3 regions of the Agrobacterium sp. 22-226-1 genome follow, and region 3 is predicted to be linked to each of the others. Evidence: riboswitches for the same ligand, from Rfam matches in the RefSeq annotation. Region 3 holds a riboswitch; each other region holds the start of a gene.
The links. Region 3 has a riboswitch for thiamine pyrophosphate ahead of ACQZ5K_RS04775 (ABC transporter permease). Riboswitches for the same ligand answer to the same signal wherever they lie in the genome.

Region 1: it holds a riboswitch for thiamine pyrophosphate, as region 3 does, so the genes downstream of both, thiB (thiamine ABC transporter substrate binding subunit) here and ACQZ5K_RS04775 (ABC transporter permease) in region 3, are expected to answer to the same signal.
Region 2: it holds a riboswitch for thiamine pyrophosphate, as region 3 does, so the genes downstream of both, thiC (phosphomethylpyrimidine synthase ThiC) here and ACQZ5K_RS04775 (ABC transporter permease) in region 3, are expected to answer to the same signal.

What each region holds. Positions count from the first base shown of each region.
Region 1 covers NZ_JBNWCP010000005.1:179,830-183,101, reverse strand. The annotation lists gene ACQZ5K_RS11060 (ABC-F family ATP-binding cassette domain-containing protein) at 1-804, shown strand, start outside; gene ACQZ5K_RS11055 (VOC family protein) at 902-1,294, shown strand; TPP riboswitch at 1,340-1,450, shown strand; gene thiB (thiamine ABC transporter substrate binding subunit) at 1,490-2,503, shown strand; gene thiP (thiamine/thiamine pyrophosphate ABC transporter permease ThiP) at 2,523-3,272, shown strand, end outside.
Region 2 covers NZ_JBNWCP010000005.1:21,457-24,728, reverse strand. The annotation lists gene ACQZ5K_RS10355 (amino acid--[acyl-carrier-protein] ligase) at 1-267, opposite strand, end outside; gene ACQZ5K_RS10350 (acyl-CoA dehydrogenase family protein) at 272-1,453, opposite strand; gene ACQZ5K_RS10345 (acyl carrier protein) at 1,453-1,704, opposite strand; TPP riboswitch at 1,887-1,998, shown strand; gene thiC (phosphomethylpyrimidine synthase ThiC) at 2,094-3,272, shown strand, end outside.
Region 3 covers NZ_JBNWCP010000002.1:395,489-398,760, forward strand. The annotation lists gene ACQZ5K_RS04765 (alpha-glucosidase) at 1-184, shown strand, start outside; gene ACQZ5K_RS04770 (TadE/TadG family type IV pilus assembly protein) at 210-1,499, opposite strand; TPP riboswitch at 1,717-1,819, shown strand; gene ACQZ5K_RS04775 (ABC transporter permease) at 1,944-2,729, shown strand; gene ACQZ5K_RS04780 (ABC transporter substrate-binding protein) at 2,726-3,272, shown strand, end outside.

The DNA of each region.
Region 1 (3,272 bases), on a different contig from region 3:
GGCACCAATCTGGAGATTGCGACGCTCGACCAGAAACGCGAGGATCTCAATCCCAACGATACGCTCGCGCATTATCTGACCGATGGTCGCGGTGAAAATCTGCTGGTCAACGGCGAATTGAAGCATGTGACGGGCTATATGAAAGACTTTCTGTTCCAGCCGGAACAGGCCCGCACGCCGATCCGTAACCTTTCCGGCGGCGAGCGCGCGCGCCTTATTCTAGCACGCATTCTGGCGCGGCCGACCAATCTTCTGATCCTCGACGAGCCGACCAACGATCTCGATATCGAAACGCTCGATTTGCTGCAGGAAATCGTTGCGGGCTTTTCCGGCACCGTTATCCTCGTCAGCCACGACCGCGATTTTCTCGACCGCACCGTCACCTCCACCATCGCGCCCGTCAATCCGGATGAACCGGACGGACGATGGATCGAATATGCCGGTGGCTATTCGGACATGATGGCGCAGCGCAAGGGCGCGGCGGAAGAAAAACGCAAGGCTGAGAAACAGGAAAAGGCGAAGGCCGCACCTTCGGCCTCTGCATCGCAGGATCCTTCAAAGGCCAAGGGCAAGCTTTCCTTCAAGCAGAAATTCGCGCTCGAAAATCTTCCGAAGGAGATGGAAAAGGCGCAAGGCGAAATCGCAAAACACGAGCAGCGCATGGCCGATCCGGAGCTTTTCACAAAGGACCCGGCGGCCTTCAACACGCTGGCGCAGGAAATGTCGAAGCTGCGCGACAAGCTGGAGGCCATGGAAGAAGAATGGCTGGAACTGGAGATGTTGCGCGAGGAACTGGAGGGCTGAAGGCAATCAGCCCCCGTTTGGCCGGCCCTCCTTCGGCCTTTGACAGAAAAGCAGAATTGCCGTTCTATGCCGGCGTTCGTTTGGAGGAGTTGTGAAAATGCGCATGATTTTCGTCAATCTGCCGGTCAAGAATATCGAGACATCAAGAAACTTCTTCACTGCTCTCGGTTTCAGCTTCAACCCGGAATATTCGGATGACCGCACGCTCTGCATGATCGTGGAAGAGAATATCTTCGTGATGCTTCTCCAGGAGGGACGTTTCCGCGATTTCATCAACGGCGACATTGCCGACGCGACGCGAACCACCGAGGTTCTGACCTGTCTTTCCGCCGGAAGCAGGGAGGAAATCGACCGGATGATCGCCACGGCGCTCGCCTCCGGCGGCAGCGGCTGGAAGCCTGTTCAGGACCATGGCTTCATGTATGCCGGCAGCTTTCAGGATCCCGACGGGCACGTCTGGGAACTGGTGCATATGACGGAACAGGGCTGACCTCGGCCATCTTGCCAATCAGGGACGGCGGGACTACACCATCATCTTGATCTAACGGGGTGTCTTTTGCGCTTGGGTGCAAAAGGCTGAGAGGCTTGCCAACCCGAAGAACCTGATCCGGTTCATACCGGCGGAGGGATTAGACGGCTTTAACGCAGGCGGCTATTTCCCTATCGTTTTTTTGAGGAGATACCCGTGCACCGTCGTCTTTTCCTGAATTCCCTCTTTGCCGCCTCGCTGTTTTTGCCCGGTCTTGCCGTTGCACAGGATAGACAGGAACTGACCGTCTACACCTATGAGAGCTTCGTTTCCGAATGGGGTCCCGGTCCCAAGGTGAAGGAGGCCTTCGAGAAGGTTTGTAATTGCACGGTCAATTTCGTCGGCGTGGCCGATGGCGTGGCGCTGCTCAATCGTCTGAAGCTTGAAGGGGCGGGGTCCAAGGCGGATGTCGTCGTCGGTCTCGACACCAATCTTGTCGCGGAAGCAAAACAGACCGGCCTATTCGATGTCAGCGGCATCGATGCATCGGCGGCCAAGGTGCCGGGCGGCTATACGGACGATGTTTTCGTTCCCTATGATTACGGTCATTTCGCTGTCATTTATGATACGCAGGCGGTGAAAAGCCCGCCGACGAGCCTGAAAGACCTCGTGGAAGGCGACCCCTCGCAGAAAATCGTCATTCAGGATCCGCGCACCTCCACGCCAGGGCTTGGCCTGCTGCTATGGGTGAAATCGGTTTACGGCGACAAGGCCCCGGAGGCCTGGGAAAAGCTCAGGAAGCGCATTCTCACCGTTACGCCGGGCTGGTCGGAATCCTATGGCCTCTTCACCAAGGGTGAGGTGCCGATGGTGCTCTCCTATACCACCTCGCCCGCCTATCACATGGTCGCTGAAAAAACGGATCGTTATCAGGCCGCCGCCTTTTCCGAAGGGCATTACATCCAGATCGAGGTTTCCGGTCTCCTTAAAAGCGCGCCGCACAAGGAGCTGGCAAAGCAATTTCTCGCTTTCACGCTGACATCCGGTTTTCAGGATGCCATTCCGGAAAACAACTGGATGATGCCGGTTGCGGCGACCTCGAAGCCCTTGCCGGAGGCGTTTTCGAAACTCGTGGTGCCGCAGAAGACTTTCCTGATGGATCCGGAAGAGGTGGCGAAGAACCGCAAGGCATGGATCGATGAATGGTTTGCCGCCATGAGCATGAATTGAGGAAGAGGCACACCCGCGCATGATGCTGCGTCGCGATTACCGGCGGTCGATCATTTTCGGAACGGCGGCTTTTGCCGCCGTTTTCCTGTTCATGGCGCTCGCGGTTGCGGCTCTCCTATCCTTTGATGCCGGCGTGTCCGCTGCCGGCATCATGGATGCCTATACGCTGCGCATCCTGCGTTTCACGCTTTATCAGGCAACGCTTTCCACCCTTCTTTCCATTGTTCTCGGCCTGCCGGTGGCGCTGGCGCTTTGCCGGCGGCGCGAGTTTCCGGGAAGGATCTGGATCGTCAGGCTGATGGCGGTGCCGATGGGTCTGCCGGTGATCGTCGGCGCCTTCGGTATCATCACCATCTGGGGCAGGCAGGGCGTTTTGAATTCGGCCCTCGTTTTTGCCGGGGCGGATGAGCCTTTCAGCATTTACGGCCTGTCCGGCATCCTCATTGCCCATGTGTTTTTCAATCTTCCGCTTTCGGTACGGCTGATGCTGGCAGGGCTGGAGCGCATTCCGGGCGAATATTGGCGCATGGCGGCGAGCCTCGGCATGGGGCCGGTTTCGATTTTTCGGTTTATCGAATGGCCGGCGGTCGCGCGTCTCGTTCCCGGCATTGCCGGGCTTGTCTTCATGCTGTGCGCCACCAGCTTCACGCTCGTTCTTCTGTTGGGTGGCGGGCCAGCGGCAACGACGCTGGAGGTGGCGATTTATCAGGCGCTGCGGTTCGATTTCGATCCGCAGCGGGCGATTGCGCTTTCGGTTTTGCAGATTGGC
Region 2 (3,272 bases), on a different contig from region 3:
CTCACAGCCGCAGAAGGAATGGACCGTGCCGGCGAGCTGCGGGAAGCTCTTCATATAACCGCTCTTTTCGAAATAGGCGCGGTTGATGCCGGGCGGAAAGCGGATCGCTTCGGCGCCGTCAGCGCCGCCCGTGCGGTCGATCAGCCGCTCAAAGGCGGCAATGACATCCTCGAACTGGCCGCTGCGTCCATAAAGACCGTCCACACCGGTTTCAATCAGCAGGCCTTCTTCGAACAGTCGATCGAGAAACGATGTTTGCATGTCCATGGTCTTATCCCAAGAGGCTGGTGTCCTGCTTGTGAACCAGCAGGAGATTGGCGGAATTGCCGAGAATTCGGTCGTTGGAAATCATCAGACGGGCGGAGTGCGCGTCGCGCAGGTGCCGGCCGAGGCTGTAGGGCGTGCCGTTCTTGTAGCCCATGATGCCGCAGACCAGCATGGCATGATCGATGATCTCGAGAATGGTTTCCGAAGAGCAGATTTTCACATTGTTCATGGCGACGGCAAAGGCCATGGACATCAGTTTTTCGGGGTCGCTCTTGGTGTCCTCGTAAGCCTTGATGCCGGCGATGATGTTGGATTTCACGACCTGCAGCTTGGTGGAGACCTCGGCAAGGCGGATCGCGCCGGGAGGAGCGGTGCCGGGCGACTTGCGCGCCGCGGCTCTGACGAAAGACTGGGCGCGCAGCACTGCATCCGAGGCGATGCCGTACCAGACGGCGCTCCACAGGAGATGCGAGCTTGCAAGCATGGATTGTGCAGCGATTTCCGCAAAGGGTTTCGGGAATATCTGCGCCGCCGGCGCTTCGCCACGAAACAGGAAGCCGTCCGAACAGGTGCCGCGCATGCCGAGCGTATCCCACACATGGGTCTTTTCGAGCGTGTACTGGTTTTTCAGAAAGACCGTCATCACCTGATCGGCGGGCGCGGCATCCTTGTGGGCGCGCGAGGTGATGAGGATCGCATCGGCATTGCTGCCATAGGAAATGACGGTGGCGTCTTTTTCCAGCCGGCAGAAATCGCCTTCGACCTCGATTGCACAGATGGAGTTGCGCAGATTGCCGCCAATGCCGCCTTCGGTGGTGGCGGAGCCGAGCAGAAGCTGTTCGCTGGCGATGCGGCTCATGAAGCCGGCATGCCATGCGCTCGTCTCGCCGTGTTCCACCAGGCTGGATGCCTTGATATGGTGCATGGCGAAAATCATCGCGGTTGCCGAACAGGCCTGACCAAGCCGGGCGCAGATATCGGCGATTTCCTGTAGGGAAGCGCTTTCGCCGCCCAGCGAAGAGGGGACCTGGATGCCGAGCAGACGTTCCTGTCGCAAGGCGTGGACGGCTTCCTGCGGGAAGCGGCCGGTGACATCCACCTCATCCGCGTGTTTGGCGGCGATTGCGGCGACACGGCCCGCGCGCGCGGACAGCGTTTCATCCTGCGGCGCTACGGTGACGTTCATCAGGCTGCCTCTTTACCATCCAGAATGAGCTTAACGGTGTCTTCAATGGCCCTGATGCTCGCAAATGACTTGCGGTTCAGCAGATTGTCGGGGAATTCGATATCGAATGCTTCTTCGATGCCGAGCATCAATTGCACGGATGCAAAGGAAGAAAGGCCCGCCGCATAAAGATCGGCTTCATCTGCAATCGTATCGACAGGGGTTGGAAGCTGGCCGAATTTGGCCAGTATTTCACGAATAGTCGCGTTCATTCCGACGTATCTCCCATGAATTTCACATCAGGATGGTTTGTGCTTATCGTTACGTTGCAAACGATAATATTCGCCTAAACCGTTAGGTTAATTACAACTAACGGCAGCATGCGCCATTCCCGCACCTTTGCCAAGCATGGATCGTCGGCCTTGACAAATGCCGGTCGGTGTTTTTTGCTGTGGCCATTCACCAGGGGTGTCCCGTCAAGGGGCTGAGATTCTGCTTTCATGCGCAGTGACCCGTTGAACCTGATCCAGTTCATACTGGCGTAGGGACGGTGCAAAGACCGAAGGTCGGGCGGGCGTATGACGTCGCGTTCCGGCAATTCGGTATTTTCCATCATTCCGGCTCGAACTGGGTCTCCACTGTTAAACTTTGGAGCCTCAAGATGAATATCGCTGCCAAGACTATCCCGCTGTCGGTTACCACCGGGCCGCATGCCGCCTCCACGAAAATCCATAAACCGGGAATTTTGCATCCCCATATCCGCGTGCCGATGCGCGAGATTGCGGTTCATCCGACGGCGGGTGAACCGCCGGTTACGGTCTATGATTCCTCGGGTCCTTATACCGACCCTACCCATCCCGTTCTCATTGAAAAGGGTCTGCCGCGTCTGCGTCATGACTGGGTCGTTGCGCGCGGCGATGTCGAGGCCTATGACGGCCGGCACGTCAAGCCGGAGGATAACGGCTTTGCCACCGGCGAACGCCTGACGCCCGAATTTTCGGTGCGCCACCAGCCGCTCAGAGCCACGGCCGGTAAAGCCGTGACCCAGCTTGCCTATGCGCGGGCCGGTATCATCACGCCGGAAATGGAATTCATCGCCATCCGTGAAAATCTCGGGCGCGAGGCGGCCAAGGAAAAGTTGGCGCGTGACGGCGAAAGTTTCGGCGCGCATATCCCGGACTACGTCACGGCGGAATTCGTGCGTCAGGAAGTGGCGGCCGGCCGCGCCATCATCCCTGCCAATATCAATCATTCGGAACTTGAGCCGATGATCATCGGCCGCAATTTTCTCGTCAAGATCAACGCCAATATCGGCAATTCCGCCGTTACCTCCTCCATGGCGGAAGAGGTGGAGAAGATGGTCTGGGCGATCCGCTGGGGTGCGGATACCGTCATGGACCTGTCTACCGGCCGCAACATCCACAATATCCGCGAATGGATCATCCGCAATTCGCCGGTGCCGATCGGTACGGTGCCGCTTTATCAGGCGCTTGAAAAGGTCAACGGCATTGCCGAAGACCTGAACTGGGAAGTGTTCCGCGATACGCTGATCGAACAGGCGGAGCAGGGTGTGGATTATTTCACCATCCATGCCGGCGTGCGGCTGCATTACATCCCGCTCACCGTCAACCGCGTCACCGGCATCGTTTCGCGCGGCGGGTCGATCATGGCCAAGTGGTGTCTGCATCACCACAGGGAAAGCTTCCTGTATGAGCATTTCGACGAGATTTGCGACATTTGCCGCGCTTACGATGTCTCCTTCTCGCTGGGCGATGGTTTGCGTCCCGGCTCGATTGCCGACGCCAATGACGCCGCACAATTCGCGGAGCTGGAGACGCTC
Region 3 (3,272 bases):
GGGTGAAACGCAACGCTCGCTCTATCTTCCAGGCGACGGTGAATGGGTGCACCTGTGGAGCGGCACGCATTATCCCGGCGGACAGGACGTCACCGTCGAAGCGTCGCTCGGCGAGCCGGCGGTGTTCTATCGTGCAGATAGCAGTCATCGGCCGCTGTTTGAACAGCTTCTCACCATCGGCTGAACGATAGCCGAGTTCGTCCCTGCCATCACCCCGTCAGGCGGGGTGATGTGATGGCCTTTTTGAAAAGGGCGGTCATCGCATCGCTGATACCTTGCGAAGGGCTGACCTCGAAGAACAGGCCCGGCGAAGCGCATTGCTGCATACGCGCGCCGATTTCCGGCTGAAAGGGCTCGATCCACGTATTGTACCAGTCATTGGTCGGCAGCGGCAGATAGGTGGTATAAAGCACGGCGATACGAAAACCCTTTTCCTTCAGCTTCGTGCAATATTTGATATCGATCGGCTCCTGACAGCGGCCGCTGGTGGTTTTTTTGGTGCAGGCGGATGGCTTGTAGCTATCGCCGACGCCGTCCGAAACGAAGAAGACGATCTTTTCGGGGCTGGCCGAACTTGCACCGGTGCCCGAACTGCCGATCCTGTCGCCAATCTGGGTCAGTGCCCGGTCAAAATCGGTCTGCTGGTCGTTGTTGAACCCCTGCTTGGGGATCGACATCAGGTCGACTTCAGCGGCTTTTTTCTTCGCGATCGCCAGATCAGATGTCAACGACACCACTTCGAGCAGCTTCGTATCTTCCGCTTTCTCTCCGAAGGAGTAAACCGCCATACGATATTGATTGCTGCTTTTGCGCATGGACTTTGCCGTATCCATCAGGCTTGCCGTGGCCTGCGCCACCACATTGATGCGCGTTGTGACCCCGAGGCTTTTGGCCTTGTAGTAATAACTGTTCTTATCCACCACCCCGTCTTTCACGATGTGACAGGCGAAAGCACATTTGTCGCTCGTATTCGCAACCATGGTGGCAACGTCGGTTGGCGTCGCGCCAACGCCCATCGAGGGGGTGTTATCCAGAAGAACATAAAAGTCGCTGAATGTTTCCGTCTCGTATTTGGCGGTCGCCTTGCCCGAAACGGTGATGAGATCCTCTCCGAGTATCCGTGAAAGCGTCGTGCCGACGGATGCCGTGAAATTGACCGAGGATTCGATGGCATTACCTTGCTTGATCACCGACACGTCAAGAGAAAGGAGCTTGTAGTCGGGATTGGCCCGCTCGTTGCTTTCAAAGAATGCGGAGGCTTCATCAGTGCCAAGCGAAATGACACCGTCACCCGACATTTCCTTTGCCTTGTGAACGCTCGACGACGTATCGGCGACCACCGCAAGCGCCGCGGCATCCGCCGCCATCTGGAGGTCCGATTTGACGGCCATGCCACGCGTTATATCAAGGGCCACGCCAGCCGCCCCAATCAACGGCACCATCAACAGGGCGCTGAGAATGCCGAAATTTCCCGATTTATCCTGCCAGATGTTCTTCAAATTCGCCCCCGGAACTTTCCCCGGAGCGAAAGTTAGCCGAACAATATTGAAAGGCAGTTTCAAGAGATAACTAATTTTCGATAAATCTAATTTCCTCAATAACTAATACGCCAATGGGAGATGCGCAGCGGCGCGAGGCCGTTCGGCATTCAAGATCACGCCTGACGACGGATCGCTGGTCGGACGTTGACATTTATGAAACTTGACCTACAAAACAAACTCTTCCGAGGGGAGCACCGAACGGTGCTGAGATGGCGATGAGCCGGACCCTTGAACCTGATCCGGGTCATGCCGGCGTAGGAACGGAACTGCCGCGCCAAGAGGCGTTGCCCTTTCTCTTCTCCGCTTTGCCTGATCTCCGAGATTGTCATATCTGGAGACGAATGATGATGCTGAAACCTTCCGTCCTTCGCACACGGTGCGTCTGCGTCTGAGGTCCAGCTCATGCGTGCCACCCATGCGCTGAACGGTGTCGGTCTTCTGCTGGTTTTCTGGCAGGCAGGAACATGGCTGTTTTCGCCGCCCCGCTACATCCTGCCGTCGCCCGCCGATGTTGCCGGCGCTTTCTGGCGTCAGCCAGGCTTCCTGTTCGGGCAGGCACTGGTGACGCTCGGTGAAATGGCGCTCGGGCTCGCGGCGGGCATCGCCGCCGGTATTCTCGTCGCTTTCACGATTGCCGCCATCCCGCGCCTCGGCCGCCTCGTCTGGCCCATGGTTCTGGTGTTGCAGGCCTTTCCGGTCTTCGTGCTCGCCCCCATCCTCGTCCTCTGGTTCGGTTTCGGCATGGCTTCGAAAGTGGTCATGACGGCAATCATCATCTTCTTCCCCGTTGCGTCCGCTTTCACGGATGGCCTCAACCGCACAGATCGCGCCATCCTCGACGCCGCCTCGCTGACTGAGGCGAGCCACTGGCAGATCCTCACCCGGTTGCGCGTGCCGCTGGCGTTGCCCTCGCTCATTTCCGGCCTGAGGGTGGCCGCACCGCTTGCCCCACTCGGCGCCGTCATCGGCGAATGGGTTGGCGCATCGGCGGGGCTTGGGTTCGTCATGATCCAGTCCAATGCCCGCATGCAGACCGACACCATGTTTGCCGCCATGGCCATTCTCGCCATCATGGCTGTGCTGCTGCGGCTCATTGTCGACCGGGCGACCGCCAATCTGGCCCCCTGGGCCAAGGAAACAGAACACACCATTCTTTTCAGATCTTTACGGAGACTTTCGGCACCATGAAACGAACTCTTCTTTCCCTCATCGTCGCGGCAGCAAGCGTGCTTTCCCCCATGCAATCGCACGCGGCAGACAAGCTGACCGTGTTGTTAGAATGGTTCGTGAACCCCGATCATGCGCCGATGGTGATCGCCAAGGAACGCGGCCTGTTCGCCGATGCGGGGCTCGAGGTGGAACTGGTTCCGCCCGCAGACCCCTCCGCCGTGCCGCGTCTCGTCTCGGCCAAACAGGCCGATATCGGCGTACATTACCAGCCGAACCTCTACCTCGATCACGATGCCGGCCTGCCGCTCGTGCGTTTCGGCACGCTGGTCGAAACCCCGCTCAACACCGTCACGGTTCTGGCCGATGGGCCGATCAAGAGCCTGAAAGACCTGAAGAGCAAGAAGGTCGGCTTTTCCGTTTCCGGCTTTGAAGATGCGATGCTGAAACGCATGCTGGAAAAGGACGGTCTGACGAAGGACGATGTCGAACTCATCAACGTCAACTTCTCGCTCTCGCCGTCCCTGATCGCCGGCAAGGTGGATGCCACGCTTGGCGGCTTCC